One region of the Halopseudomonas sp. SMJS2 genome, then DNA from elsewhere that is predicted to be linked to it. Evidence: predicted binding sites of a transcription regulator. Region 1 holds the regulator's gene; the other holds the start of a gene.
What was found. Region 1 encodes LexA, which represses DNA repair genes until DNA is damaged. Its sites were predicted from a motif close to CTGTNTNNNNANACAG; they were not measured.
Positions count from the first base shown of each region.

Region 2: the regulator LexA is predicted to act here: its motif matches at 11,943-11,958, upstream of recN (DNA repair protein RecN).

Region 1 is NZ_CP123445.1:1,928,625-1,943,372, forward strand. Features, by position in the region: partial or broken gene mfd (transcription-repair coupling factor) at 1-1,686, shown strand, start outside; gene nagZ (beta-N-acetylhexosaminidase) at 1,746-2,732, opposite strand; gene QAO71_RS09000 (L,D-transpeptidase) at 2,781-3,263, opposite strand; partial or broken gene QAO71_RS09005 (TetR/AcrR family transcriptional regulator) at 3,323-4,011, opposite strand; gene lexA (transcriptional repressor LexA) at 4,180-4,791, shown strand; gene sulA (SOS-induced cell division inhibitor SulA) at 4,803-5,297, shown strand; gene QAO71_RS09020 (hypothetical protein) at 5,333-5,572, opposite strand; gene QAO71_RS09025 (DUF6586 family protein) at 5,634-6,140, opposite strand; gene topA (type I DNA topoisomerase) at 6,152-8,770, opposite strand; gene QAO71_RS09035 (DUF1653 domain-containing protein) at 8,869-9,087, opposite strand; gene QAO71_RS09040 (VWA domain-containing protein) at 9,660-10,838, opposite strand; gene QAO71_RS09045 (MoxR family ATPase) at 10,913-11,758, opposite strand; gene QAO71_RS09050 (DUF748 domain-containing protein) at 12,001-13,068, opposite strand; gene cysK (cysteine synthase A) at 13,169-14,143, shown strand; gene aceK (bifunctional isocitrate dehydrogenase kinase/phosphatase) at 14,263-14,748, shown strand, end outside.
Region 2 is NZ_CP123445.1:421,108-435,855, reverse strand. Features, by position in the region: gene rlmE (23S rRNA (uridine(2552)-2'-O)-methyltransferase RlmE) at 1-189, opposite strand, end outside; gene yhbY (ribosome assembly RNA-binding protein YhbY) at 278-592, shown strand; gene QAO71_RS02095 (DUF4149 domain-containing protein) at 670-1,068, opposite strand; gene greA (transcription elongation factor GreA) at 1,092-1,565, opposite strand; gene carB (carbamoyl-phosphate synthase large subunit) at 1,567-4,782, opposite strand; gene carA (glutamine-hydrolyzing carbamoyl-phosphate synthase small subunit) at 4,817-5,953, opposite strand; gene QAO71_RS02075 (hypothetical protein) at 6,101-6,277, opposite strand; gene QAO71_RS02070 (hypothetical protein) at 6,297-7,067, shown strand; gene dapB (4-hydroxy-tetrahydrodipicolinate reductase) at 7,127-7,933, opposite strand; gene dnaJ (molecular chaperone DnaJ) at 7,945-9,081, opposite strand; gene dnaK (molecular chaperone DnaK) at 9,203-11,161, opposite strand; gene grpE (nucleotide exchange factor GrpE) at 11,215-11,796, opposite strand; gene recN (DNA repair protein RecN) at 11,985-13,661, shown strand; gene fur (ferric iron uptake transcriptional regulator) at 13,723-14,127, opposite strand; gene QAO71_RS02035 (outer membrane protein assembly factor BamE) at 14,222-14,659, shown strand; gene QAO71_RS02030 (RnfH family protein) at 14,690-14,748, opposite strand, start outside.

The sequences.
Region 1 (14,748 bases):
CCCCTTCGAGGAAACGGCCGACCAGCAAGCCGCGATCGATGCGGTAACGAAAGACATGACCGGCCCGCAACCAATGGATCGCCTGGTATGTGGCGATGTCGGCTTCGGCAAGACCGAGGTCGCCATGCGCGCCGCTTTCCTCGCCGTGCATGGCGGCAAGCAGGTTGCAGTACTGGTGCCCACTACCCTGCTTGCCCAGCAGCATTACAACAGCTTCAAGGACCGCTTCGCGGACTGGCCGGTGAAAGTCGAGGTGATTTCCCGCTTCCGCTCCGCCAAGGAAGTCAAGGCAGCCACCCAGGAGCTGGCCGATGGCAAGATCGACATCATGATCGGCACCCACAAGTTGCTGCAGGGCGATGTCCAGTTCAAGGATCTGGGCCTGGTGATCATCGACGAGGAACACCGCTTCGGGGTACGCCAGAAGGAACGCCTCAAGGCCCTGCGCAGCGAGGTGGATATCCTCAACCTGACTGCCACGCCGATTCCACGGACCCTGAACATGGCCATGACCGGCATGCGCGACCTGTCGATCATCGCCACGCCACCGGCGCGGCGCCTGTCGGTCAAGACCTTCGTCATGCAGCAGCAACCGGCGGTGATCAAGGAAGCCATCCTGCGCGAACTCTTGCGCGGCGGCCAGGTGTACTTCCTGCACAACGAAGTGGAAACCATCGAGAAATGCGCGGCCGACCTGGCAGAGCTGGTGCCCGAAGCGCGAATCGGCATCAGCCACGGCCAGATGCCGGAACGTGCTCTGGAGCAGGTGATGCGCGACTTCTATCATCGCCGCTTCAACATCCTGGTGACCTCGACCATCATCGAGACCGGCATCGATGTGCCCAGCGCCAACACCATCATCATCGAGCGCGCCGACAAGTTCGGCCTCGCGCAGCTGCACCAGCTGCGCGGCCGGGTCGGCCGTAGCCACCACCAGGCCTACGCCTATCTGCTGACCCCGGCCGGCGCAAACTCACCGGTGACGCGGAAAAGCGCCTGGAAGCCATTGCCGCGGCACAGGACCTGGGCGCAGGCTTTACCCTGGCCACCCATGATCTCGAGATCCGCGGCGCCGGTGAGCTACTTGGCGAAGGCCAGAGCGGGCAGATCCAGGCGGTCGGTTTCACTCTGTACATGGACATGCTGGAACGGGCCATCAAGGCCATCCAGCAGGGCAAGGAGCCGGAGCTGGAAAACCCGCTGAGCGGCGGCCCGGATATCAACCTGCGCCTGCCGGCGCTGATTCCCGACGACTACCTGCCGGACGTGCATGCACGCCTGACCCTGTACAAGCGCATCGCCAATGCCGCCAATGATGACGACCTGAAGGACTTGCAGGTGGAAATGATCGACCGCTTCGGCTTGCTGCCCGAACAGGTGAAAACCCTGTTCCGGGTCACCGCGCTGAAACTGCGCTGTGCGCCGCTGGGTATCGCCAAGATCGATGTTGGCGCGGAGCATGGCCGCGTCGAGTTCGCTGCCGATACCAGTGTCGATCCGCTGACGCTGATCCGCCTGATTCAGGACAACCCGCAGCGTTACCGGCTGGATGGCGGCAGCGTATTCCGCTTCAGCGCGCCCATGGGCACCGCGGCGCTGCGCCTGAATACCGTCGAAGCCCTGGTGGAACGGCTGCAGCAAGTGCCCAGCACGCCCCCCAGCCCCGGCAAAGGCAAGCGTCGATGAAGAGGGCTGTGCCCAGCTGATTGGGTTGGGGGCAGCTCAAAAGATGCCCCCACCAAGAATCAGAGCAAGCCCGCCCCCTGCAACAGTTCGACCGCCTGCCGCCAGCGCGGCTGGGCCTTGTAATCGATACCGGGGGTGCTCCTGGCCAACATGCCCTGCGCCCGGGGCGACGGCTGCATGCCCATCTGCTGCGCATGCGCCAGCGCCTGCTCAGCCGCAGCGCGATCATTGCACACCAGCAGCATGTCGCAACCGGACGCCAGCGCCGCATCGACCCGCTCCGCCATGCCGCCCACCGCGTGAGCGCCGGCCATGGTCAGGTCATCACTGAAGATCACCCCACGAAAGCCCAGCTCAGCGCGCAGGATGTCCTGCAGCCAGCGGCGGGAAAAGCCCGCCGGCAGGCTGTCCACCGCCGGATAGACCACGTGCGCCGGCATGATCCCATCCAGCAACGGCGCTAGCGCCGCAAAGGGCTGCAGATCGGATTCGCGGATCGTCGCCTCGCTGCGCTCATCGACCGGCAGGTCGAAGTGTGAATCAGCCTCTGCCCAGCCATGCCCGGGGAAATGCTTGCCGGTCGCGGCCATGCCGGCCTGCCGCAGCCCCTGGATATAGGCCTGACCCAGGCGACTCACCTGCTGCGGATCACCGCCCAGGGAACGGTCGCCGATTACCTGGCTGCGCCCGTAATCAAGATCCAATACCGGCGCAAAGCTGATATCGATACCGCAGGCGAGCATCTCGGTCGCCATCAGCCAGGCCGCAGCCTCGGCCAGCTGCTCCTGCTCTGCGGCAGCGCACCCGGCGATTCGGCCAAGCGCCGGCAACCGCAACACATCCCGCCGCAGCCGCTGGACCCGCCCGCCTTCCTGGTCAATGGCGATCAGCATATCGGGGCGCACTGCACGAATGCTGCGTACCAGCTCGCGCACCTGGGCCGGGGATTCGGTATTGCGGGCAAACAGGATCATGCCGCCGACTTCGGGCTGTCTCAACAGCTGGCGGTCTTCCGGCGTCAGCCAGGTGCCGGCCAGATCCAGCATCAATGTGCCTTGTTTCAATGAAGTGCTCCTTGGAATGTAGGGCAAGCGCTATTCGATGATTACCGCACAGCCGGCCGGGGTCATCTCGAACAGCGCCAGGATATCCGGATTACGCAGGCGGATGCAGCCATGGGACAGCGGGACGCCCATCGGCTGATCGTCACCGGTACCGTGCAGATAGATGTAGCGGCGCTGGGAATCACGATCGGCGCCACGGTTGATACCCGGCTCCTCACCGCAGAGCCAGAGTATGCGAGTCAGGATCCAGTCCCGCTGCGGGTGCGTAGCGGCCAGCTCAGGCGACCAGACCTCGCCGGTCGGCCGCCGACCAATGAAGACCGCACCCAGCGGCTGGCCCTCACCGATGCGGGCCCGCACCCGGTGCCGGCCGCGCGGCGTGCAACCGCTGCCGTTCAATTCCCCCGCACCATTCTTTGCTGTTGATACCGGATACTGGCACAGCTGCCGACCGGCCCTGGAGCCGGTCAGCAACTGACGCTCGATGGATATATGGATCAGGTCCAGCTGCATGGTCACTCCGCTGCAACAAAGGCATACACGATAGCGGATCACACAGCGGGAAGTAAGTCCTAGGGCGCCACCGGTTCCGGGGCATCGCGCAGGCGACTGCTCGCCTCCCCCCGCAACTGCGGGCTGGCACGCATGCCGGCGGCCAGGAAAGGCACCATCTGTCGCAGCACCTCCTCGGTCCCGGCGCGCTCACCGTACTCTGCTTCGGCCATGGCCTTGAGCGCCTTCATACTCGACAGAGTGAATGCCGCACTGCCCAGCATGAAATGCACACGCCAGAACAGCACATCCGCCGGCAGCTCGGGCGAGCTGCGCAATACCAGCGCCATGTAGCGCTGGAACACCTTGCCGTAGACCTCACCCAGATATTTGCGCAAATGACCCTGGCTCTGACTGAAAGCCAAACCCAGCAACCGCATGAAGGTAGAAAGATCGTGCCCGCTGCGTGGCTTCACCGCCAGCACCAGCCGCACCAGCATGTCCAGCAACTCCTCAAGACTCTGCTCTGGATTACCGGCCTGCTCGTTGCGATCAAGCTCCTGCTCCAGACTGCTGACGAAGGGATTGAGGAAGCGGGTGAACACCGCCTGGATCAGGGATTTCTTCGAACCGAATGGTAGTTCACCGCCGCCAGGTTCACCCCGGCCTTGCTGGTGATCAGACGCAGCGAGGTTTCCGCAAACCCCTTTTCGGCAAACAACTGCTCGGCGGCATCAAGGATGCGCTCGACTGTTTCAGACTGTGCCACGGATAACTCCCAGATACATTTGTTTGAAACATACGTTTCAAACGATCTCCCTGTCAACTTGAACGTTTTACCACAGCCGTCTGCGCAAGCAAACTGGCCAAACGACTTGCCCTGCGGGCACAACTGTATATAATCCCAATAACTGTATAAAAAGACAGGTACTGGATAATGCTTAAACTGACGGCACGGCAACAACAGGTACTGGCCTTCCTGAAGGAATACATGAGTGCCAATGGCTATCCCCCCACCCGGGTGGAGATTGCCCGCGAGCTTGGCTTCCGCTCACCAAACGCGGCCGAAGAACACCTCAAGGCACTGGCCCGCAAAGGCGCCATTGAGATGATCCCCGGCGCTTCCCGCGGCATCCGCCTGCCGGCCGACAGTGAGGCCCAGAACCAGGAAGATGGATTACCGGTTATCGGCCAGGTGGCCGCCGGCGCCCCCATCCTGGCGGTAGAGAACATCGAGGACCATTGCCGCATCAGCCCCGAGTTCTTCAGCCCCCGTGCCGACTACCTGCTGCGCGTGCGCGGCATGAGCATGAAGGACATCGGCATTCTTGATGGAGACCTGCTCGCCGTACATCGCACCAGCGAAGTCAGGAATGGCCAGGTAGTCGTCGCCCGCCTCGATGACGAGGTGACCGTCAAGCGCTTCCACAAGCAGGGCCGCAAGGTGTCATTGATTGCTGAGAACCCTGATTTCGCGCCCATAGAAGTCGATCTGCGCGAACAGGAACTGATCATCGAAGGTCTGAGCGTCGGCGTGATACGCCACTGAAGGAGTACGCCATGCAGTATGCGCGAAACAAAGGTTCAGCCGCACAACCCGACCTGCTGCACCAGGTCATGATGTCGTCTCGCCTGCAGGCACAGAGCCTGAGCGGTACGGCCCTACCTGACAGCGAGCCGGAGAACATCGGCTTCAGTGAGATCAGTCTGAATGGTACGCCACGCCAGTGCCTGCAATGGTTGGCGCCGGTGTTGCGGGATCTGAGCCAGGCCAGTTGTCCGGGCTGGCTGACGTTGATCGACCCGCCGCTGCCGGTCAGCCAGAAGTGGCTGCGGGCCTCGGGGCTCGATCCCCAGCGCATACTCATCATCCGTCCCAAGCATGGCATGGATACACTGGAATTATGCTGCGAGATTCTGCGGCTAGGCTACAGCCACACAGTGGTGAGCTGGCTGCCACCATTGGCAAGCACCCATCTACGCCTAGAGGCAGCTGCCCGCTCAGGGTACTGCGCCAGCCTCAATGTGCGCCTGGGCAGCACCGGCATGGCTTGATGTGACCACCTCGGTCGGGCGTTTGCCCGACTGGGTCAATGCAATACGCGGTGTTCGTCGAATTCCAGATCGGGATCTTCTTCCATGATCTGACCAGCCATCTGCATGCCAGTACTGATCATCGCCTTGGCCACTTCCACGTAGTTGCCCTGCAGAAAGTCCCTTGCCTCTTCGGAGAACTCGATGGTCAACAGCGGCTTGCCCTCTTCGTCCGGGCGGCGCAAAGCGACAGTGCCGTCGGCAAGCTCTATGATCTCGAGAAAGGGTGAAGGCATTGTACGTCTCCTGTCAGTCAAGCCGCGCAGGGTATCACAGCCACCCTGAGCCGACCACCGCTCACCACTCCTGCATTCCCTCGCGATAACGCTCGATCTGCGCGGCCAGCGCAGCGAGCGCTGCCTGCGCCTCGTCGATACCCCATTCCGCCACCGGAGCAGCCGTGGTGGCAATCAGCTCGCCGGCGGCAGCAGTTCGGGATGGGGCGGCCTCGGCTGCGAACAGTTGCCCCCAGGCCCGCAACAGCCCCGCCAGCCAGCTGCCATCATCCATTGCCAGTTGCGTCAGCTCGCCCAGTTCCGGCCCGGGAAAGCGTTCGGACAGATCACCGCGCAACACCTGCTCGACATCGCGAGCGTCCAGCAACGGCCAGCGATAACGCTCGGCAATTTCATGAATCAGCGCCAACACCGCGCGGTAACCATGGAACAGGACGTGCTCACGGTGGTAACGCGCCTGGGTCATGGCGCCCAGATCAGTGGCACCTGCCGCCGCCTCCCAGGATGTCAGCGCCAGACGGGCAAATGAGAGTGCCTGGTTGGTGCGGGTGTAGATCTCATTCACCATACAGCCTCCGCTCAGCGCTTGGGCTTGCGCCCATCGTCCACGACCCAGCCCTTGCCATCGTGAAACGCGCGCCAGCCACTGGGCTTGCCCTCGATTTCACTTTGCACGTACTGCTCCTTGCTCTTGCGGCTATAGCGGATCACCGTGGGGTTGCCATCGGGATCAGCCACCGGCGCATCAAGCAGGAAGTGGTACTTCGGGTCGATCGCGTCGCGGTGCGGCAGCAGCTCCTTGACCAGCGGAGCGCGGGTTTCACGGTTCTTCGGGAACTGGCTGGCAGCCAGGAACAGACCCGAGGCACCGTCGCGCAACACATAGACGTCATCGACCTTGTCGCAGCGCAGCTCCGGCATCAGTACCGGGTCCATCTTCGGCGGCGCCGCCTCACCGCTTTTCAGCAGCTTGCGGGTGTTCTTGCAGGCGCTGTTGGTGCAACCGAAGTACTTGCCGAAACGGCCGGTCTTGAGCTGCATCTCGCTGCCGCACTTGTCGCACTCGATCACCGGACCATCATAGCCCTTGATCTTGAACTGCCCCTCTTCCACCTCGAAGCCGCTGCAGTCGGGGTTATTGCCGCACACATGCAGCTTGCGGCGCTCATCCACCAGGTAGCTGTCCATGGCGGTGGCACAGATCGGGCAGCGGCGCTTGGCGCGCAGTATGCGTGATTCGCCTTCCTCGTCATCGGCTGCCACTTCGTTACCGGGCACCAGATTGACGGTCGCCTTGCAGCGCTCCTTGGGTGGCAGAGCATAGCCCGAGCAGCCCAGGAAAACACCGGTAGAGGCGGTACGGATCATCATCGGCCGGCCGCATTCCACACAGGGGATATCGGTTGGCGTCGGCAGATTCGCCCGCATGCCCTGCTCCTCATCCGCCGCACTGGCGGCCTTGAGCTTGAGGCTGAAATCGGCGTAGAACTTGTCCAACACCTGCTTCCATATCACTTCACCCTGGGCCACATCATCGAGGGATTCCTCCATGCGGGCGGTGAAGCTGTAGTCCATCAGGTTCGGGAAGCTTTCATTGAGCCGCTCAATGACGATGTCACCCATCTTTTCGGCGTAGAAACGCCGGTTGTTCAGGGTGACGTAGCCGCGCTCCTGGATGGTGGAGATAATCGAGGCATAGGTCGACGGGCGGCCGATACCACGCTTCTCCAGCTCCTTGACCAGGCTGGCTTCAGAATAACGCGCCGGTGGCTTGGTGAAATGCTGCTTCGGATCGAGCTTGATCAGCTCAAGCTGGTTGTCCACCTGCATGTCAGGCAGCACTTCGTCTTCCCCACCTTTGCCCAGCGGCGGCAGGACCTTGGTGAAACCGTCGAACTGCAGGATACGACCGCGCGCGCGCAGCTCGAAATCACCCGCCTGCACCGTGATGGTGGTGGACAGGTACTTGGCCGGCGGCATCTGGCAGGCGACAAATTGGCGCCAGATCAGCTCATACAGCCGCTCGGCATCCCGCTCCATGCTCTTGAGCTCGGTGGACTTGAGCTTCACGTCCGAGGGGCGGATGGCTTCGTGCGCCTCCTGGGCGTTGGCCTTGCTGCCATAGACGTTCGGCGTTTCGGGCAGATACTGGGCGCCGAAGTTCTTCTCTATATAGCCGCGCGCCATGCTTACGGCGTCAGCCGACAGGAAGGTCGAGTCGGTCCGCATATAGGTGATGTAGCCCGCTTCATACAACCGCTGGGCCATCATCATGGTTTTCTTCACACTGAAGCCCAGGCGCGTGCTGGCAGCCTGTTGCAGCGTGGAAGTAATGAAGGGTGCGCCGGGCTTGGTGCTGGTCGGGCGAGCGTCACGCTTGACCACCTTGTAGTCGGCGCTCTGCAGCTGCTCCAGTGCCTGGTCGGTCTGCTGCTTGTTCAGCGGACGGAAGGCTTCGCCATTTTCCTTGACCACTTCGAAGCGAACGGATTCGCTTTTCGGGGTGTTCAGGTTGGCATGCACTTCCCAGAACTCTTCCGGGATGAAGGCGCGGATTTCCCGCTCGCGATCGACGATCAGCTTGACCGCGACCGACTGTACCCGGCCGGCGGACAGGCCGCGGGCGATCTTCTGCCACAGCAGCGGCGAGACCATATAACCCACCACCCGATCAAGGAAGCGCCGTGCCTGCTGGGCGTTGACCCGATTCATGTCCAGCTCGCCCGGCTCGGAGAAGGCTTCCTGGATGGCCTTTTTGGTGATCTCGTTGAACACTACCCGACGGTAGCGGCTTTCATCACCACCGATGGATTCGCGCAGGTGCCAGGCAATGGCTTCCCCTTCGCGGTCCAAATCCGTTGCGAGATAGATGGTGTCGGCTTCCTTGGCCAGGCGGCGCAGTTCGTCGATGACCTTTTCCTTGCCGGGCAGGATCTCGTAGTGCGCTTTCCAGTCATTTTCAGGGTCGACGCCCATCCGGTTGACCAGCTGCATCCGCGCCTTGGTTGCCTTGTCGACTTCCGGTGCGGAGGCGGCCTTGCGTCCACCCTTGGGTTTGCTTTCGGTCTTGCTGCTGCCGCTGGTGGGCAGGTCGCGGATGTGTCCGATACTCGACTTCACCACGAAGTCATTGCCAAGGTATTTGTTGATCGTCTTGGCCTTGGCCGGTGACTCCACAATGACCAGTGCTTTTCCCATGGGTAACAGTATTCCTCAATCAATCAAATCGGCCTGCGCGGGGGAGCGAGGCGTCAACGTTGCCTGCAAGGGGCGCAGGCGGTCTGGAGGGCCAGAGCCTACACGTCTTCGCTGACAAAGGTAAAGCGTGGATATGTTTTGCCTTCCACAACCACCTGTTCGGTGAACATGTCCAGCGGCCGCACCCACAGGTCGAATTTGCCATATAAGGTACGGTAGACCACTAACGGCTCTTCTGTTTCGGAATGTCGCGCGATGCCGATCACCTGGTAGTCCTTACCTTTATAGTGGCGGTAGCGGCCTGGCTTCAATGTCATGATTATTTCTCTTGTGCGGGGGGCTTCGACTCTGTGCAAGACAGCCTTTGCCGGCTGGGCCATGCAGACACGCCGCAAGTACATCCCTGTAGGCTCGCGGTTGCCATCCCTGGCAACCGACGGTCTGCCTGACCCAACCGGCAAAGACTGTCAGAACGTCCTGAAGTTACTACAGGGAAACCCTGCATTGGTATCAGACGGGAAGCTATTTATGCAGAAGGAGCTGTTGCTATGCAGATCCCATAGTGTTTTCGCCGGGATATGCGATGAGCTAGCCGGCGGAGCTTGGGTACTGCCCTTGGCGGACCGTCGGTTGCCAGGGCCGGAAAATGCTCCTGCATTTCCGGCACTCCCGCCTTCCCTGGCGGTCGGATAGCAACCGCGAGCCTACAGGGGTGAGGCAAACGTCTGCGAAGCACTGCTTCGCGTGCAGCCGAACGCCCGGCAATCTTTGATTGACGGGCAGGCCCCGCTTGCGGGTACTTGCGGCGTGTCCGCCAAGGGCAGTACCCAAGCGCAGTCCTTGCACCAGACACCTACAACTACAATGCCCGAGCCCGAGAGCCCGACATCTATTTGCTCAGATACCGCATCCCTTCCTCAAGCCCCTCCAGCGTCAGGGGATACATGTGATCCTCCATCAGGTCCTGGATAATGCGAGTCGAGGTGGTATAGCCCCAGGCATCCTTGGGATAAGGGTTGATCCAGATCATCTTGGGATATTTCTCGCGCAGGCGGGTAATCCAGACGTGGCCGGCCTCCTCGTTCCAGTGCTCCACGCTGCCACCGGGCTGGGTGATCTCGTAGGGTGCCATGGCCGCGTCACCGACGATCACCACCTTATAGTCCGGCCCATACTTGTGCAGCAGGTCCATGGTGGGGATGCGCTCGTTGGTCCGACGCATGTTGTCCTTCCATACCGACTCGTAGAGGCAGTTGTGGAAGTAGAAATATTCCAGATGCTTGAATTCGGTCCGGCAGGCGGAGAACAGTTCTTCGCAGACCTTGATATGCGAATCCATCGAGCCGCCGATATCGAACAGCAGCAGCAACTTGACTGCGTTGCGCCGTTCCGGGCGCATCTGGATATTCAGCAGGCCGCCGTCACGGGCGGTGTGGTCGATGGTGCCGTCGATATCCAGCTCGTCTGCGGCTCCGGTGCGGGCGAACTTGCGCAGACGGCGCAGGGCGATCTTGATGTTGCGGGTGCCCAGCTCCACCTGATCATCCAGGTTCTTGTATTCGCGCTGCTCCCAGACCTTGGCCGCACGCCCCTGGCGCTTGCCCGCGTCGCCGACACGGATACCCATCGGGTTGTAGCCGCCGGAGCCAAAAGGACTGGTACCACCAGTGCCGATCCACTTGTTGCCGCCGGCATGGCGTTCCTTCTGCTCTTCGAGGCGTTTCTTGAACTCCTCGATCAGCTTGTCCAGCCCGCCCAGGGATTTGATCTGCTCGCGTTCTTCGTCGGTGAGCAGGCGCTCGAATTCCTTGCGCAGCCAGTCCTCCGGAATCAGCGCTTCCAGCAGCTCGTTGAGGTCCTGCAGACCATTGAAATAGGCGCCGAAGGCGCGGTCGAACTTGTCGAAGTGACGCTCGTCCTTGACCATCACCGTGCGCGCCAGATAGTAGAATTCGTCCATATCGGCGAACACGACATGGTTCTTCAGCGCGTTGATCAGATCCAGCAGCTCGCGTACCGACACCGGCACCTTCGCTGCACGCATCTCATTGAACAAATTGAGTAGCATGATTGCAGCCTCTCGGGAGAACTCGGATAGCCCCTCCCCCTTGCAGGGAGAGGGCTGGAGAGAGGGTGAAGCGCTTAGCGGTTTTGCCGGCGCGTCATGAAGGCCAGGCGCTCCAGCAGCTGCACGTCCTGCTCGTTCTTCACCAGCGCGCCATACAGCGGCGGGATGGCCTTGGTCGGGTCGCGATCACGCAGCACGGCTTCGGGGATGTCGTCGGCCATCAGCAGCTTCAGCCAGTCGACCAGCTCGGACGTGGAAGGCTTTTTCTTCAGGCCCGGCACCTTGCGCACGTCAAAGAAGATGTCCATCGCTTCACTGAGCAGGTCCTTCTTGATGTTCGGATAGTGCACATCAACGATGCGCTGCATGGTCTCGCGGTCAGGGAAGGCAATGTAGTGGAAGAAGCAGCGGCGCAGGAAGGCGTCGGGCAGTTCTTTCTCGTTGTTCGAGGTGATGATGATGATCGGGCGCTGTTTGGCCTTGATCGTCTCGTTGGTCTCGTAAACGTAGAATTCCATCTTGTCGAGTTCCTGCAACAGGTCGTTGGGGAACTCGATATCGGCCTTGTCGATTTCGTCGATCAGCAGGATGGCCCGCTCTTCGGATTCGAAGGCTTCCCACAGCTTGCCCTTCTTGATGTAGTTACGTACGTCATGCACCTTGTCCACGCCGAGCTGGGAGTCGCGCAGGCGGCTGACCGCATCGTACTCGTAGAGCCCCTGGTGCGCCTTGGTAGTGGATTTGATGTGCCAGGTGATGAGCTTGGCGCCCATGGACTCGGCCAACTGCTCGGCCAACATGGTTTTGCCGGTGCCCGGCTCGCCCTTGATCAGCAGCGGGCGCTCGAGGGTAATGGCGGCGTTGACGGCGAGCTTGAGGTCGTCGGTGGCGACGTAGGACTGGGTACCTTCGAACTTCATGGGGAATTCCTTGGGACGGGCCGCTGACAGCGGGCATTCACGTTATTTTCTCAGCCCTCGACTATAGCCCGCACCCCGAATGGGTGTAAACGCACAGGCGGAATTCACTCAGTGAATGGCGGGCGGACCTGCACGACGGCGAACTGGCATTGTGGGAGCGGGCTCGCCCGCGAAGAGGCCTGGCAGAAGAGCTTCGCGGCCAGGGCCGCTCCCACTCGAAATGACCGCCTCACCGCAGGCTTTTACTCCTGATCTTCCTCCAGCGCCCGCTCGAAGCGGGGTGTGAAGGCTTCAACGAAGGCATTGCGCAGGATCTGAATAAAGGCCTGGAAGGCGCTCATTTCCGCGTTATCCAGACTGCCGCTCAGCTCGATACGGGTGGCGAACTGGTCCTGGCGCTGATTCTGCAGCACTTCCTGCCCGCCATGGACGATCGCCTCCCATAGACCCCGGAAGAATCCCTTGTCCTCGTTGCGGATATCCTGATCCATGTCGAATACGTCGACATCGCGCATCAAAGGCTTGATGTAGCCGGTCAATTGCCGGTCCTCGACATCCAGCTCCATGGTCAGATCGCCCTCGCCCCCGCGGAAATCGAACTTGCCGTAGGCGCCGGCGAAGTCATTGATGCGGGTCAGGTCCAGGCCCAGCATGCGAAACTGCAGATCGAGATTGTCCACCCGCCCCAGCGGGTCGAAGTGCGCCGTGGCCTCGACCGGCGCGTGACCGAGGAAATTGGCGGTGCCGTTCATACTGGCACTGCGTTGCCCCTGGGCATCGGGCGCGTTGGTCAGATTGCGCACCGTCATCTGGATATCACTGGCGTTGATGTTGACCGGCGGGTCGCTGGAAAAATTACGGAAGAACACCGTGCCGCTGTGTACGTTCACCTCGTTCAGGCGCACCGGCACCATGTCTTCCAGTTGCGCACGCCAATCGACCCCTTCACCGGTCTGCTTCTGGGCCTCGGATTCGCCATCGACAAAATTGAGTTCCGGTTCATACAGGTCGACCACACCGATCAGCACGCCCTCTTTCCACAGGGCGCGCATGCGGACCTTGATATCCATAACCGGCAGCTTGACGAAGGGCACCTGATTCTCGCCCTCGGTCTTGGTGATCACCAGCTCGTTGATCCGGTAGGCGCCATTCCACCAGGTCATGTCCACATCTTCTATATGGCCACGGTAGTCGCCCATCTCGGCAAGCTTGTCATTCAGGAACTCGCGTACCAACCAGGGCAGCATCAGGTGCAGTATGATCAACAGCACCGCCACCGTTATCATGGAAATACGCAGGGTCTTGTTCATAACAGGATTGACTTGTGCCGTTATCGGTAGTTCAACCGATTGACGCCCATGAACGCCAGGCATAGGCTGGTCCGGCCGCGCATCCACAAGGAGAACAACCATGAGCCACGTTTTCACAGATTACTCCCAGTCCATCGGCAACACGCCGTTGGTCCGGATCAACCGCCTGGCCCCCCACGGCGTCACCATCCTGGCCAAGGTTGAAGGGCGCAATCCTTCGCATTCGGTCAAGTGCCGTATCGGCGCCAGCATGATCTGGGACGCCGAGTCCCGGGGGATTCTGAAAGAAGGCATGACCATCGTCGAGCCCACCTCCGGCAATACCGGCATCGGCCTGGCCTTCGTAGCCGCCGCCCGCGGTTACAAACTGATTCTGACCATGCCCTCTTCCATGAGCCTGGAGCGCCGCAAGGTACTCAAGGCGCTGGGCGCCGAACTGGTACTCACGGAGCCGGCCAAGGGCATGAAGGGCGCTATCGAGAAAGCCACTGAAATAACCCAGGCCGCTCCCGACACCCACATTCTCCTGCAGCAGTTCGAGAACCCGGCCAACCCCGCCATCCATGAAAAGACCACCGGCCCGGAGATCTGGCGCGATACCGACGGCGGTATCGATGTACTGGTCTCGGGGGTCGGCACCGGCGGGACGCTGACCGGCGTGTCGCGCCATATCAAGCAGACCTGCGGCAAGGCCATTACTGTCGTCGCCGTGGAGCCGGTCAGCTCACCAGTGATTACCCAGGCCCGGGCCGGTGAAGAAATCAAGCCGTCACCGCACAAGATCCAGGGTATTGGCGCCGGTTTCATCCCCGGCAACCTGGATCTGAGTCTGGTCGACCGGGTAGAGCTGACCACCGACGAAGAAGCCAAGGACATGGCCCTGCGTATCATGCGCGAGGAAGGCATTCTCTGCGGTATCTCCTCCGGCGCCGCCATGGCCGCCGCGGTGCGCATCGCCGAAGAGCCGGATATGCAGGGGCGCACCATCGTCGTGGTACTGCCTGATTCCGGCGAGCGTTACCTGTCCACCATGCTGTTCGCCGACCTGTTCACCGACCAGGAAATGCTGCCCTGAGCCGTCGGGCTGATCCGGAGCCGGCGTGACCTCGCCGGTATCCGATCAGCCGCGGCTCTTCCGCCGGACTCGCTGACTGGCTATTCTGGGCACCTCCGGATTCACTACCAGGGTTGCCCATGTCAGATACCGCCGTGCATATCGCCCAACGCCTGCTGGATGCCTTCGATGCTTATCGAGCGACGTTCCGCGAACTGACCCTGGGCGCCCGCGCCCGCTTCGAGCAGGCCCAATGGCCTGAAATCCAGGAAACCTCCACCGCGCGCATCAACCTATACGATGAGCGCATCTTCGAGACCCGGGATCAGCTTTCCGCCGACCCGGCCTGCCACGATATTCTCGACGCCGATTGCTGGCCGGCGATCAAACAAGCGTATATAGAACTGATCGAAGACCGCTTCGACGATGACCTGGCGGAAACCTGGTTCAACTCGGTGTTCTTCAAGATGCATCGCCATGATCAGATCAGCGACCGCACCATGTTCGTCCACAGCACCCGACCGACGGTGCGCAAACCGTCTCGTGTACCGCTGACTCGGGGATTCATCTCCGGTGGCTGCCTGACCAGCCTGGCCAGACAGATCCTGGATCAGTACGCCTTCGAC
Region 2 (14,748 bases), 1.5 Mb from region 1:
CGACCACCCGCCCGGGGCGGAGCCGAGATCCAGTACGGTCATGCCGGGTCGCAGCAGACGATCCTTTTCCTGGATTTCCAGTAGTTTGTAACTGGCACGGGAACGGTAGCCGTCCTTCTGCGCCAGTTTGACATAGGGGTCATCAAAATGTTCTTTCAGCCAACCTTTGCTGGTCTTTGATCTTGCCACGGAATACCTCATGCAGCGGATCGCGCCGCCGGTTATACTAGTTTCCTTTCTCGACATTCATCGAATACAGGAACTCACACGGATCATTATGGCGCTCAGCTCTGAACAGAAGAAAGCCTACAAACGCATTGGCCACCATCTCAAGCCGGTGGTAATAGTCAGCGAGCAGGGTGCCAGCGAAGGTGTGCTGGCGGAACTCGATCGCGCCCTGAATGATCACGAGCTGATCAAGATTCGCATCACCGTCGGTGATCGCGACACCAAGCAGGCACTGATCGACGAGCTGTGTCAGGCCAGTGGCGCAGAATTGGTTCAGGTCATCGGCAAGATGGTCATCCTGTTGCGTCGCAACAAGAAAGCCAACCCCAATCTGTCGAACCTGGCCCGCTTCAAGGACTTCTGACGTCCTGCCAGCCCTGACCGGGATTTCTGTGGAGGCGCCCAAAGCCGCTCCCACAGACTTCCCACCAACAAACCTGATCAGCGCCCGGTAATCTCATCCGGCCGCGGCTGCAGTATCAGCACCAAGCCGGCGAATGCCACCACCAGATAGCTGAACATCTGCCAGTACTCGCCGCGCGGCAAGCTACCAACCAGGAAGAACACCGCCGCAGCCAGCAGCACCACCAACAGCAATTGCCCGCGCAGATCCCGCCAGACGGTCCATCCCAACACCAAACCAGCCACCAGACACTGCAATAGTGCGCATACTGCGGCAAAACCGACCAGCAGCGGTCGCATGAAGCCGCCGATCTCATCGATCAGCAACGGCGCCAGACCGAACCGCTCCAGCGCCGGCAGCATGACGAAGTGCAGCATCCACACGCCGCCGACCCACAACGTCTGGGCCAGCTGCCAGGCTACCCTGCCGCTACGCATTGCCGGCAGAGCAGCAGACTGGCTCACAGGTGTTGAACCTCGACGATTTCATACTCGACGACGCCAGCGGGGGTTTTGACTGCCACGATCTCGCCTTCCTCCTTACCGACCAGCGCCCGGGCAATGGGCGAGGTGACGGAGATCTTGCCTTCCTTGATCTCCGCCTCGTCCTCACCGACGATCTGGTAACGCACTTCCTCGTCGGTATCCACATTGGCAATGGTCACCGTGGTGCCGAAGATCACCTTGCCCGTACGGGCAATGGCGGTGACATCGATCACCTGGGCATTGGACAGACGGCCTTCGATATCACGGATACGCGCCTCGACCATACCTTGCTGCTCGCGCGCGGCATGGTACTCGGCATTCTCCTTGAGATCGCCCAGCTCACGCGCCTCGGCAATGGCCTCGGTGATCTGCGGACGCAGCACTGTTTTCAGGTGCTTGAGCTCTTCTTCCAGGGCCAGTGCGCCCTGCTTGGTCATCGGATATTTCATGTCAGATTCCCTCGTGCAGTTCCTGAAGGCGGCGCACTGCGCGCTCAGGGCCGAATTTCAATGCCATGCATACCGCCTGACCGCCGGCCAGAGTGGTGGTGGAGTACACCTTGTGCTGCAAGGCATTGCGACGAATGGAATAGGAGTCGGCGATGGACTGCCGGCCTTCGGTGGTATTGATTACCAGCCGGATCTGGTCGTTCTTGATCATATCGACGATATGCGGGCGACCTTCGGTGACCTTGTTCACACGGCGCACCGGCAAACCAGCCGCCTCGATGACCTTGGCGGTACCGGCGGTGGCCACCACTTCGAAACCGAGCTCAGTCAGATCACGGGCCACGTCGGCGACGAAGGGCTTGTCGTCCTCACGCACGCTGATGAACACGGTACCCGAGGTCGGCAGCACCTCGCTGGCGCCCAGCTGCGACTTGGCAAAAGCCTCGGCGAAACTGTCGCCAATGCCCATCACCTCGCCGGTGGATTTCATTTCCGGCCCAAGGATGGGATCCACACCCGGGAACTTGGCGAACGGGAAGACCGCTTCCTTTACCGAGAAGAACGGCGGAATCACCTCTTCGGTGAAGCCCAGCTCCTTCAACGTCTTGCCAGCCATCACCCGCGCAGCGATCTGCGCCAGGGAGCGGCCAATGCACTTGGAGACGAAGGGCACGGTACGCGAAGCCCGCGGATTCACTTCGATTACGTAGATGGTGTCGCCCTGCAGCGCCAGCTGCACGTTCATCAGACCGACCACACCCAGCTCCAGCGCCATGCGCTTGACCTGGTCGCGCATCTGGTCCTGTACCTCGGCAGACAGCGAGTACGGCGGCAGCGAGCAGGCCGAGTCACCGGAGTGTACGCCCGCCTGCTCGATGTGCTGCATGATCGCACCGATGACCACATCAGTGCCGTCGGACACCGCATCCACGTCAATCTCGATCGCACAGTTGAGGAAGTGGTCCAGCAGCACCGGGCTGTCATTGGAAACCTTCACCGCGTCACGCAGGTAGCGCTTGAGCTCGTCTTCCTGGTAGACGATCTCCATGGCGCGACCGCCCAGTACGTAGGATGGGCGCACGACCAGCGGGTAGCCGATCTTGTTCGCGGCCGTGATGGCCTCGTCTTCGCTGCGCACAGTGGCGTTCGGCGGCTGACGCAGGTTCAGGCGCTCGACCATCTGCTGGAAGCGCTCGCGGTCCTCGGCACGGTCAATGGCCTCGGGGCTGGTACCGATGATCGGCACGCCGGCCTCTTCCAGGGCACGAGCCAGCTTCAGCGGAGTCTGCCCGCCGTACTGCACGATCACACCCTTGGGCTGTTCGACACGGACGATTTCCAGCACATCTTCCAGGGTCACCGGCTCGAAATACAGACGATCGGACGTGTCATAATCGGTGGATACGGTTTCCGGGTTGCAGTTGACCATGATGGTCTCGTACCCGTCTTCACGCATGGCCAGAGCCGCGTGCACGCAGCAGTAGTCGAACTCGATACCCTGACCGATGCGGTTCGGGCCGCCACCCAGCACCATGATCTTGTCACGGGTCGACGGGTTGGCCTCGCACTCTTCCTCATAGGTGGAGTACATGTAAGCGGTATCGGTGGCGAACTCGGCGGCGCAGGTATCCACCCGCTTGTACACCGGAAACACGCCGAGCTTCTGGCGCTGCGAACGCAGGTTCTTCTCGCTCACGCCCAGCAGCTGCGCCAGGCGGGTATCGGAGAATCCCTTGCGCTTGAGGCGGAACATCAGGTTCTTGTCGAGATCGGCCAGGCCCAGTTTGCTGACACGTTCCTCGTCCTTGATCAGATCCTCGATCTGTACCAGGAACCAGGGATCGATCTTGGTCAGATCGAAGATGCGCTCGACACTCATACCGGCGCGGAAGGCATCACCGATGTACCAGATACGCTCGGCGCCCGGCACCGTCAGCTCGCGGGTCAGGTCGGTGGCCGCATCCGCGGCACTCAGATCCAGCTGCGGGTCGAAGCCGCAGGAGCCCACTTCCAGGCCACGCAGCGCTTTTTGCAGCGATTCCTGGAAAGTCCGGCCAATGGCCATGACCTCACCCACGGATTTCATCTGGGTGGTCAGGCGCGCATCGGCATTGGGGAATTTCTCGAAGGCAAAACGCGGAATCTTGGTAACGACGTAGTCGATCGATGGCTCGAAGGACGCCGGGGTACGGCCACCGGTAATGTCGTTCTGCAGCTCATCAAGGGTATAACCCACCGCCAGCTTGGCGGCGATCTTGGCAATCGGAAAACCAGTGGCCTTGGAGGCCAGCGCGGAAGAACGCGACACCCGCGGGTTCATTTCGATGACGACCATGCGGCCATCCTTCGGGTCGATACCGAACTGCACGTTGGAGCCGCCGGTTTCCACACCGATTTCACGCAGCACCGCCAGCGAGGCGTTGCGCATGATCTGGTATTCCTTGTCGGTCAGGGTCTGGGCCGGAGCCACGGTGATGGAGTCACCGGTATGCACGCCCATGGGATCGAAGTTCTCGATCGAGCAGACGATGATGCAGTTGTCCTTCTTGTCGCGGACCACCTCCATCTCGTATTCCTTCCAACCGATCAGCGATTCGTCGATCAGCAGTTCCTTGGTCGGAGAAAGATCCAGACCGCGGTTGCAGATTTCCTCGAACTCTTCGCGGTTATAGGCAATCCCGCCACCGGTACCACCCATGGTGAAGGATGGGCGAATGATGCAAGGAAAGCCGACCTTGTCGAGGACGCCGTAGGCTTCATCCATGTTGTGAGCGATGCCGGAACGCGGGCATTCCAGGCCGATATCACGCATGGCCTTGTCGAACCGCGAACGGTCTTCGGCCTTGTCGATGGTATCGGCATTGGCACCGATCATCTCCACGCCGAACTTCTCCAGCACGCCGTGCTTTTCCAGATCCAGCGCGCAGTTCAGCGCAGTCTGACCGCCCATGGTCGGCAGCAGCGCGTCCGGGCGCTCCTTCTCGATGATGCGCGCTACCGTCTGCCACTTGATCGGCTCGATATAGGTGGCATCAGCCATGGCCGGATCGGTCATGATGGTGGCCGGGTTGGAGTTCACCAGGATCACCCGGAACCCCTCTTCACGCAGCGCCTTGCAGGCCTGGGCACCGGAGTAGTCGAACTCGCAGGCCTGGCCGATCACGATGGGACCGGCGCCGAGGATCAGAATACTTTTGATATCAGTACGTTTTGGCATAGTGTGCTTTTAATCCTTGGGATAGACCGACGACTCAGGCGCTCTTGTTCATGGCTGCGATGAACCGCTCGAACAGCGGTGCCACGTCGCCCGGACCGGGGCTCGCCTCAGGGTGTCCCTGGAAGCTGAAGGCCGCCTTGTCGGTGCGCTCGATGCCCTGCAGAGTGCCGTCGAACAGGGATTTATAGGTAGCGCGGACGTTGGCCGGCAAACTGGCCTCGTCCACCGCGAAGCCGTGGTTCTGGCTGGTGATCATCACCACACCGCTATCCAGATCCTGAACCGGGTGGTTGGCACCATGGTGGCCGCTGGGCATTTTTACCGTGCGCGCACCGGAAGCCAGGGCGAGCAGTTGGTGACCCAGACAGATGCCGAGGATCGGGGTATCGGATTCCAGCAACTCCTGGATGGCCTTGATTGCGTAATCGCAAGGCTCCGGGTCGCCCGGACCGTTGGCCAGCAGCACACCATCGGGATTCAGCGCCAACACTTCCGCTGCCGTGGTCTGGGCGGGTACGACAGTCAACCGGCAACCGCGGCCGACCAGCATGCGCAAGATGTTGTACTTGACGCCGAAATCATAGACCACCACATGGTAGGGCAGATCGGCCGCGTCAATCTCAGGGTGGCTATCAGTGGCCAGATTCCAGGGAGCGGAACGCCATTCGTAGGCTTCTTTGACACTGACCTCCTTCGCCAGGTCCATGCCCTTCAGACCAGGGAAGCCGCGCGCCAGCTCCAGCGCTTTTTCTTCAGTCGCGTCCTCACCCGCCATGATGCAGCCATTCTGCGCACCTTTCTCGCGCAGAATGCGCGTCAGGCGACGGGTATCGATGCCGGCAATGGCCACAGTGCCATTTTCCTTGAGGTAATCCGGCAGCGATTGCTTGTTGCGCCAGTTACTGGCGACCAACGGCAGGTCTCGGATCACCAGGCCCGCCGCCCAGACCTTCCAGGACTCGGCATCTTGCGGCGTGGTACCGGTATTGCCGATGTGGGGATAGGTCAACGTGACGATCTGCCGTGCATAGGAAGGATCGGTAAGGATCTCCTGATAACCGGTCATGGCTGTGTTGAACACGACCTCGCCGACACTGTGGCCGTCGGCGCCGATGGCCTCACCGCGGAAAATGCTGCCGTCGGCAAGGGCGAGAATGGCGGGCTTGGACAAGAAAACCTCCGAAAGACTGACACGTTTTTGCCAAACGCGGGCTGCACAAAAGCGGGAATGATGTGTTTACCACTTCATTCCACTGCAAAGGCATTGGTCAGATACGCGCTGATATAGACTGATTAGCGCGATAGTTTACCGGTTTGATCAGTAAATATCCACACCGACCATCTCGCCCACGACCATTGAACGGGACGATTTCGGGCTCTGTTTCATAATCGCGATGAACATGCTAAAACTGCAGGGGATGAAATCCTTGGCCGCAGAGCCTGGGAAGTTCTGCCGGTACGCGCCTGTCGCGACCGGATCAGGATCAAAAAACAAAAAACAGGGACTCCAGACAATGAAGATGCATCTGAAATACCTCTTGGTTCTGCTGCTGCTCGGCTTCGCCGGCCAGACCCCAGCCGACACCGACGCGCAATTGGCGCAGAACATCCATGAACTGCGCAGCGAAGGCTACCGGGCCGCCACCTACCTGTTGATCGATAACAACCTGTTCGAACGTGTACGGGAGCCCGGCAACCGGGAGACCTACAACGACGCCCTGGGCAACATGGAAAAACTGCTGCGCCTGATGGACAACCCTCAGGATCTGCGCACCCCGTTCAACGAATTTGTCGGCCTGATTCGCGAACTGGAGAACCAGAGCCTGGAAGAGGCCCATTACCACCTGGCCACGGTCAACCGCATCATGATGGCCCATGGCAAGCTGGACAAAGCCGCCGGGGCACAGTATTCCGGCCTCGCTGGCACCATCAGCGAACATCTTCACGCGCTGCATCAGCAGAGCCTGGAGACGAGCCAGATCCTGCTGCTCTACCAGAACAGCATGTTCAGCTCGATCGGCATCTACTTCATCGAACCCGGCGAAACCGTGTTTCAGAATATCGATGCCAGCATTGTCCAGCGCTCAGCCACCCTGAAAACCCTTTTGCCCGAGCTGTCCGGCACACTGAACGACCTGGACAAGCAGTACAGCTTCATCCAGCCGCGCCTGCTCAACCACCGGGCCGACTGGGTACCGACCATTGCGGCCTTCTACCTGCAGCGCAATACCGAGACCCTGAACGACCTGGCACGCGAACAGGTGCGCCAGAACAAGGCCAGCTGAGCCGGCGGGCACAAAAAACCCGGCCTCGAAGGGCCGGTTTTTTTGTTGTCACGCATAATTCAGTCACGCAGCGCCAGCACATCCTGCATGTCGTACAGACCACTGGTGCGCCCACCCAGCCAGATCGCTGAACGCACCGCGCCCTTGGCGAAGGTCATGCGGCTCGACGCCTTATGGGTAATCTCGACCCGCTCGCCTTCGGTGGCAAACAGTACGGTGTGGTCACCGACCACATCACCGGCGCGCACGGTGGCAAAACCGATGGTGTTGCGGTCGCGTGCGCCGGTCTGGCCTTCACGGCCATACACCGCCACGTCCTGGAGGTTGCGACCCAGCGCATCGGCAACCACTTCCCCCATGCGCAGCGCAGTGCCGGACGGCGCATCGACCTTGTGCCGGTGGTGCGCCTCGATGATTTCAATGTCCGCCTCGTCACCCATGACCCGGGCCGCCATATCCAGCAGCTTGAGGGTCAGGTTGACACCCACGCTGAAGTTCGGCGCGAACACCACCGGTACCTGCTGAGCCGCATCGGCAATCTGCTGCTTTTCCGCGTCGGAGAAGCCGGTGGTGCCGATTACCAGGGCCTTGCCCGCCGCACGACAGATATCGAGATTGACCAGGGTGCTGGTCGGATGAGTAAAGTCGATCAGCACATCGAATTCGCTGAGCACCTGATTCAGATCACCAACGATATTCACGCCGAGCTTGCCGACGCCGGCCAGCTCACCGGCATCGGCACCGATCAGACTGCTCTGCGGCCGCTCGATCGCCGCCGTCAGGCTGGCTCCTTCTGCTTGCTGGATGGCCTCGATCAGGGTCTTGCCCATCCGTCCGGCTGCGCCGATTACCGCTATTCTTCTCATGCTTGCCCCGGTCAGAACTTCATGTCTTCAAAAAAATTCTTCACACCTTCGAACCAGCTCTTGGCCCGCGGCGACTGATTGCTGCCCTCGGCCTGCAGCGTATCACGCAGTTCGTCGAGCAGCTCGCGCTGACGTTTGGTCAGGTTCACTGGCGTCTCGACCACCACCCGACACAGCAGGTCACCGGCCGAGCCACCGCGCACCGGCACCACGCCCTTGCCACGCAACCGGAACAGCTTGCCAGTCTGGGTACCGTCGGGAATCTTCAGCTTGACTCGGCCGTCCAGAGTCGGCACTTCCAGCTCACCACCCAGGGCAGCATCGGCAAAGCTGATCGGCACTTCGCAGTACAGATTCTTGCCGTCACGCTGGAAGATCTTGTGCTCGCGTACCGAGACCACCACGTACAGGTCGCCCGAAGGACCGCCGTTGACACCCGCCTCGCCTTCACCGCCCAGCCGGATGCGATCACCGGTATCGACACCAGCCGGCACCTTGACCGACAGAGTCTTGTGCTCTTCGACCCGGCCCTGGCCGTGACAATCCCTGCAGGGATCGCTGATCATCTGACCGGTGCCATGACAACGGGGACAGGTCTGCTGCACAGAGAAGAAACCCTGCTGCATGCGCACCTGGCCGTGGCCACCGCAGGTGGTACAGGTCACCGGACTGGTGCCCTTCTTGGCACCGCTGCCATCGCAGGTATTGCAGCCCACCAGGGTCGGCACCCGGATGGTTACAGACGTGCCGCGCACAGCCTCTTCCAAATCGAGTTCCAGGGTGTAGCGCAGATCACTGCCCCGCTGCACGCTGGAGCGACCACGCCCGCCGCCACCACCACCGAAGATATCGCCGAATACATCGCCGAAGATGTCGGAGAAGTTGCCGCCGCCAAAGCCGCCGGCACCGGCCCCCATATTCGGGTCGACGCCCGCGTGGCCATACTGATCATAAGCCGCCCGCTTGTTGGCATCGGTAAGAACTTCGTAGGCCTCGTTGGCCTCCTTGAATTTCTCTTCCGCTTCCTTGTCATCCGGATTGCGGTCCGGGTGATATTTCATTGCCAACCGGCGATAGGCCTTTTTCAGCTCGGCTTCACTGGCGCCGCGCTCCACGCCCAGCACCTCATAATAGTCACGCTTGGCCATATATCCTGTTTCCTTTAGAAAGCCTTACGGCACAAACAGCAACGCGGGAATAGCTCCCGCGTTGCCCTGCCGCGATGTGTACCGGGCCTCAGGCAAAGCCCGACACCCGGTCACGCAAGGACTACTTGTTGTTGTCCTTGACCTCTTCGAACTCGGCATCCACCACGTCATCGGCATTGGCATCACCGGCGTCCGCCTGGCCTTCCGCCTGAGCCGACTGCGCCTGCTCGGCGTACATCTTCTGTACCATCGGGCCGGACGCTTCGGACAATGCGTTGATCTTGGCTTCGATCTCGGCCTTGTCGTCGCCCTTGATCGCCTCTTCCAGATCGGCCAGCGCCTTCTCGATAGCGGCCTTCTCTTCCTCGGTGGCCTTGTCGCCCGCCTCGGTCAGGGTCTTGCGAGTGGCATGCACCAGCTGGTCACCCTGGTTGCGCACGGTCACCAGCTCTTCGAACTTGCGATCTTCATCGGCGTTGGCCTCGGCATCACGCACCATCTGCTCGATTTCTTCATCGCTCAGACCGGAGTTGGCCTTGATCACGATCGACTGCTGCTTGCCGGTGGCCTTGTCCTTGGCGGACACATTGAGGATACCGTTGGCATCGATGTCGAAGCTGACCTCGATCTGCGGTACGCCACGCTGCGCCGGCGGGATGTCGGCCAGGTCGAAGCGACCCAGCGATTTGTTCTGCTGCGCTTGCTTACGCTCACCCTGCAGTACGTGAATGGTCACTGCAGTCTGGTTGTCGTCCGCGGTCGAGAACACCTGCGACTTCTTGGTCGGAATGGTGGTGTTTTTCTCGATCAGCGTGGTCATCACGCCGCCCATGGTTTCGATACCCAGCGACAGCGGGGATACGTCCAGCAGCAATACGTCTTTCACGTCACCGGCCAGTACCGCGCCCTGGATAGCTGCACCCACGGCAACCGCCTCATCGGGGTTGACGTCCTTGCGCGGCTCCTTGCCGAAGAACTCGGCAACGGTCTTCTGCACCAGCGGCATACGGGTCTGACCGCCCACCAGGATCACTTCGTTGATGTCGGAAACATCCAGACCGGCGTCCTTCATGGCCACACGGCACGGCTCGATGCTGCGCTTGATCAGCTCTTCAACCAGCGACTCCAGCTTGGCACGGGTCACTTTTACCTGCAGGTGCTTGGGACCGGAGGCATCGGCGGTGATGTACGGCAGGTTGACATCGGTCTGCTGGCTCGAGGACAGCTCGATCTTGGCTTTCTCAGCGGCTTCTTTCAGGCGCTGCAGGGCCAGCGGGTCGTTGTGTAGATCAACGCCGTTTTCCCGCTTGAACTCATCCGCCAGATAGTCGATCAGACGCATGTCGAAGTCTTCACCACCAAGGAAAGTGTCGCCGTTGGTGGCCAGCACTTCGAACTGATGCTCACCGTCAACTTCGGCAATCTCGATCACCGATACGTCGAAGGTACCGCCACCCAGGTCATATACCACCACGGTGGAATCGCCACGGGCCTTGTCCATCCCGTAGGCCAGCGCAGCCGCTGTCGGCTCGTTGATGATGCGCTTGACGTCCAGGCCAGCGATGCGACCGGCATCCTTGGTGGCCTGACGCTGGCTGTCATTGAAGTAAGCCGGTACGGTGATCACCGCCTCGGTGACGGCCTCGCCCAGATAGTCCTCGGCGGTCTTCTTCATCTTCTTCAGCACTTCCGCAGAAATCTGCGGCGGCGCCATCTTCTCACCCTTGGCCTCGACCCAGGCGTCACCGTTGTCGGCCTTGATGATCTTGTAGGGCACCAGCTTGATGTCCTTCTGCACGACGTCTTCGTCGAAGCGACGACCGATCAGACGTTTGACGGCGTTCAGGGTGTTCTGCGGGTTGGTGACCGATTGGCGCTTGGCGGACTGGCCGACCAGCGTTTCTCCGTCGTTGGTATAGGCGACGATCGACGGCGTGGTACGACCACCCTCGGCGTTCTCGATCACCTTGGCCACACCATTTTCCATGACAGCGACGCAGGAGTTGGTAGTCCCCAGGTCGATACCGATGATTTTACCCATGTGCTGTGTCTCCGAATATGCTGGCCGCTGCTGGTGCAGCGGCGCTGTTTGATCTGTGTATGGACCCTAGATGGGGTCACGGAAAATCTTTTTCAAGCCTGCTCGTTGATCGAACCTGCCGCCCCACCGGCACCCGCCTTGCTCACCACCACCATCGCCGGGCGCAGCAGGCGGCCGCTGAGGGTATAACCCTTCTGGAATACCTTGATCACGGTATTGGGCTCGACATTGTCGCGCTCTTCCATGGTCATCGCCTGGTGCAGTTCGGGGTTGAAGGGTTCACCATGGGGGTCGACCGCGACGATCTGATGTCGGGCCAGGGTATCGCTGAACAGCTTCAGGGTGAGCTCCATGCCATCACGCATCGGCTTGATGGCGGCATCTTCGTCACTGGACAGCTCCAGGCCGCGCTCCAGGCTATCAACCACCGCCAGCAGATCATTGGCAAAACGTTCCAGAGCGAACTTGTGCGCCTTTTCCACTTCCTGTTCAGCGCGACGACGGGCATTCTGCACATCGGCAGCGGCACGCAGAGCCTGATCCTGGGCCGTGGCCAGCTGCTCTTCCAGGCTGGCGATCCGGGCTACCAGGTCCTCTTCCACAGCAACGGTCTCCTGCCCCTGATCGGCTACAGACTCCTCGTCCTGCAGCTCCTGTCTCGGTTCGTCCACCATGTATATCTCCTGTCTGACAAAATAAGGCGACACGGCCCAGCGGCCGGATTGAACTTCACTGCACCCTATATGGGGATCGCCTTCCCAGGTTCAAGGGCAGTTTTTCACAGCGGGTGAACAAGGGGTTGAGGAACCCCACAGCACTACTGTATAAATAACCAGAACAACAATCTTCGGAGAGCGACTCCATGTTGGTGCATCTGGCGGTGAACAACTACGCAATTGTCGATCATCTCGAGCTGGAACTCGATCGGGGCATGACCGTGATCACCGGTGAAACCGGCGCCGGCAAATCCATCATGCTCGACGCACTGGCGCTGACCCTGGGCGACCGCGCCGACAGTGGCGCCGTACGCCCGGGTGCCGACAAGGCAGACATTCTTGCCACCTTCGATATCAGCGAGATCCCCGAAGCGGTCCAATGGCTCAGCCAGCGCGACCTGAGCAGCGACGAATCACAGGTCATCCTGCGCCGGGTGGTCACCGCCGAAGGCCGCTCACGCGCCTACATCAACGGCAGCCCCTGTCCGCAGCAGGATCTCCGCGCCCTGGGCGAAATGCTCATCGATATTCACAGCCAGCATGAACACCAGTCGTTATTGAAAGCTGATACCCACCGCCGACTGCTGGATGACTATGCCGGCGCCAGCGACCTGGCCCGCCAGGTCCAGCTCGCTGCGCAGCGTTGTCGGCAGACCGAGCAGGCGTTGCAGCAGGCCAGTGACACCAACGATGAGCAGAACGCGCGCATTCAGTTGCTCAGCTATCAATTGGAAGAACTCGACAATCTGAGCCTGCAAGATGGCGAACTGGAACAACTGGAAGCGGAACAGCGGCAGTTGGCCAACGCCGAGCTGATCATGCAGTCCTGCCAGCAGATCATCAATATCTGCAGCGAAAGCGACAGCGGCAGTGTGCTGCAGGCACTAACCTCAAGCCTCAACCGGCTGAGCGGTCTGAAGGAGCATGGCCGCAGCCTTGATGAGGCGCACAACCTGCTGTCCGGCGCGCAGATTCAGGTGGAAGAAGCGGTTGGCGAGCTGACCCGCTATCTGGACCACTTCGAGGCCGACCCGCAGCGCCAGCAGCAGGTCGAAGAGCGGCTCGGCGTGATTCATGACCTGGCCCGCAAACATCGGGTCAACGCCGATGAATTGCCCGCCTTGCAGCAACGCCTGATCGACGAGCTGGAAGGCATCCAGCAGCAGGACGCCGACCGGGAACGACTATCTGAGGAATTGGTAGCCTACCGCGAGCACTTCCAGAGCCTGGCCAGCCGCCTCTCGGACACCCGCCGCAAGGCCGCCACCCGCCTGGCCAAAGCCGTTACCGGCGAGATCCAGCAACTGGGTATGCCCGGCGGCCAGGTCAAGGTGGAGCTGCATCCGCTCAAAGCTGAACAGACTCCACTGCAGGGCCTGGAGAATGTCGAATTTCTGGTCAGTGCCAATCCCGGCCAGCCGGCCAAGCCCCTGGCCAAGGTGGCCTCGGGCGGCGAACTGTCACGTATCAGCCTGGGCATCCAGGTCATTACCGCCCAGACCTCGCGAGTCTCGACGCTGGTATTCGATGAAGTAGACGTGGGTATTGGCGGGCCAACCGCCGAAATCGTCGGCAAGTTGCTGCGCCAACTGGGCGAACGCGGCCAGGTACTGACGGTGACCCATCTGCCGCAGGTGGCCGCGCAGGGGCATCAACATCTGTTCGTACGCAAGGAGCAGAAGCGCGACTCGACCCGCACCTGTATCGACCGCCTGGATCAGGAAGGCCGCGTGCAGGAAGTGGCGCGCATGCTGGGTGGAGTGGATCTTACCGAGGAGTCCCTGGCCCATGCCCGCAAACAATTGGCGGGCAATCAGCCATGACTGGCTGACGGCTTGCCCGTCAGCCAGTGCAGGTCAGGCGAGTGCCTGACCTGCCGATGCATCAACCTTTCTTCTTCACATACAGCACGAGGTTGTGATCCACCATCTCGTAGCCGTGTTCCTTGACGATTTCCTTCTGGCGACGCTCGATCTCCTCATCGAAGAATTCGATCACTTCGCCGGTGTCCACGCACACCATATGGTCGTGATGCTCGCCATCTGCCAGTTCGAATACCGCATGGCCGCCATCGAAATTGTGGCGCACCACCAGACCGGCCGTCTCGAACTGGGTGAGTACCCGATAAACGGTAGCCAGACCAACGTCTTCACCCGCTTCCATCAGAGCCTTGTAGACGTCCTCGGCACTCATGTGGCGGTCTTCTGTGTTGTCCAGCATCTGCAGGATCTTGACGCGCGGTAAGGTGACCTTGAGGCCCGCTTTGCGCAGTTCGTGATTTTCAACCATGGTCAGTTTCTCTCTCAACGCTTCGCAGCGCTGGATCAGTCGGGTATGATTCAGGGCCATTCAGCCAACTTTCGATAGTGGATGTTACCACGCGATGCCAAATAGTCTGAACCGTCTCATTTGTATCCTGCTGTTTTGCGCCGCGGGCGCTGGTCTTTCCGGTTGCGGTTTTCCGGGTGTATATAAGATCGATGTCCAACAGGGCAACGTCGTCACCCAGGAAATGGTAGACCAACTGCGTCCCGGCATGACCCAACGGCAAGTACGTTTCATCATGGGCACGCCCCTGCTGCAGGATACCTTCGAGCCCAACCGCTGGGATTACCTGTATAGCCTGCAGGCCGGGCACAGCCCCCGCGAGCAGGAACGCATCAGCCTGATGTTCGAGGACGACCTGCTGGTTGGCCTCGCCGGCGATTTCGTTCCAGGCACCAGCCGGGATGAAGAAATCATGAGCGGCGATAGCGCCACAGAGCCTGCGGCCACCCCCTATCCGATCGATCTCGGCGCACCGCTGGGCACTGGCGAATAAACCGACGGGCGGCGCTGGCGCCGCCCAGATTCAATCCGCTCTGGCTGCCTCCTTGTTTCTGGCCGCCCGCTGCTTGCGCACCTCCTTGG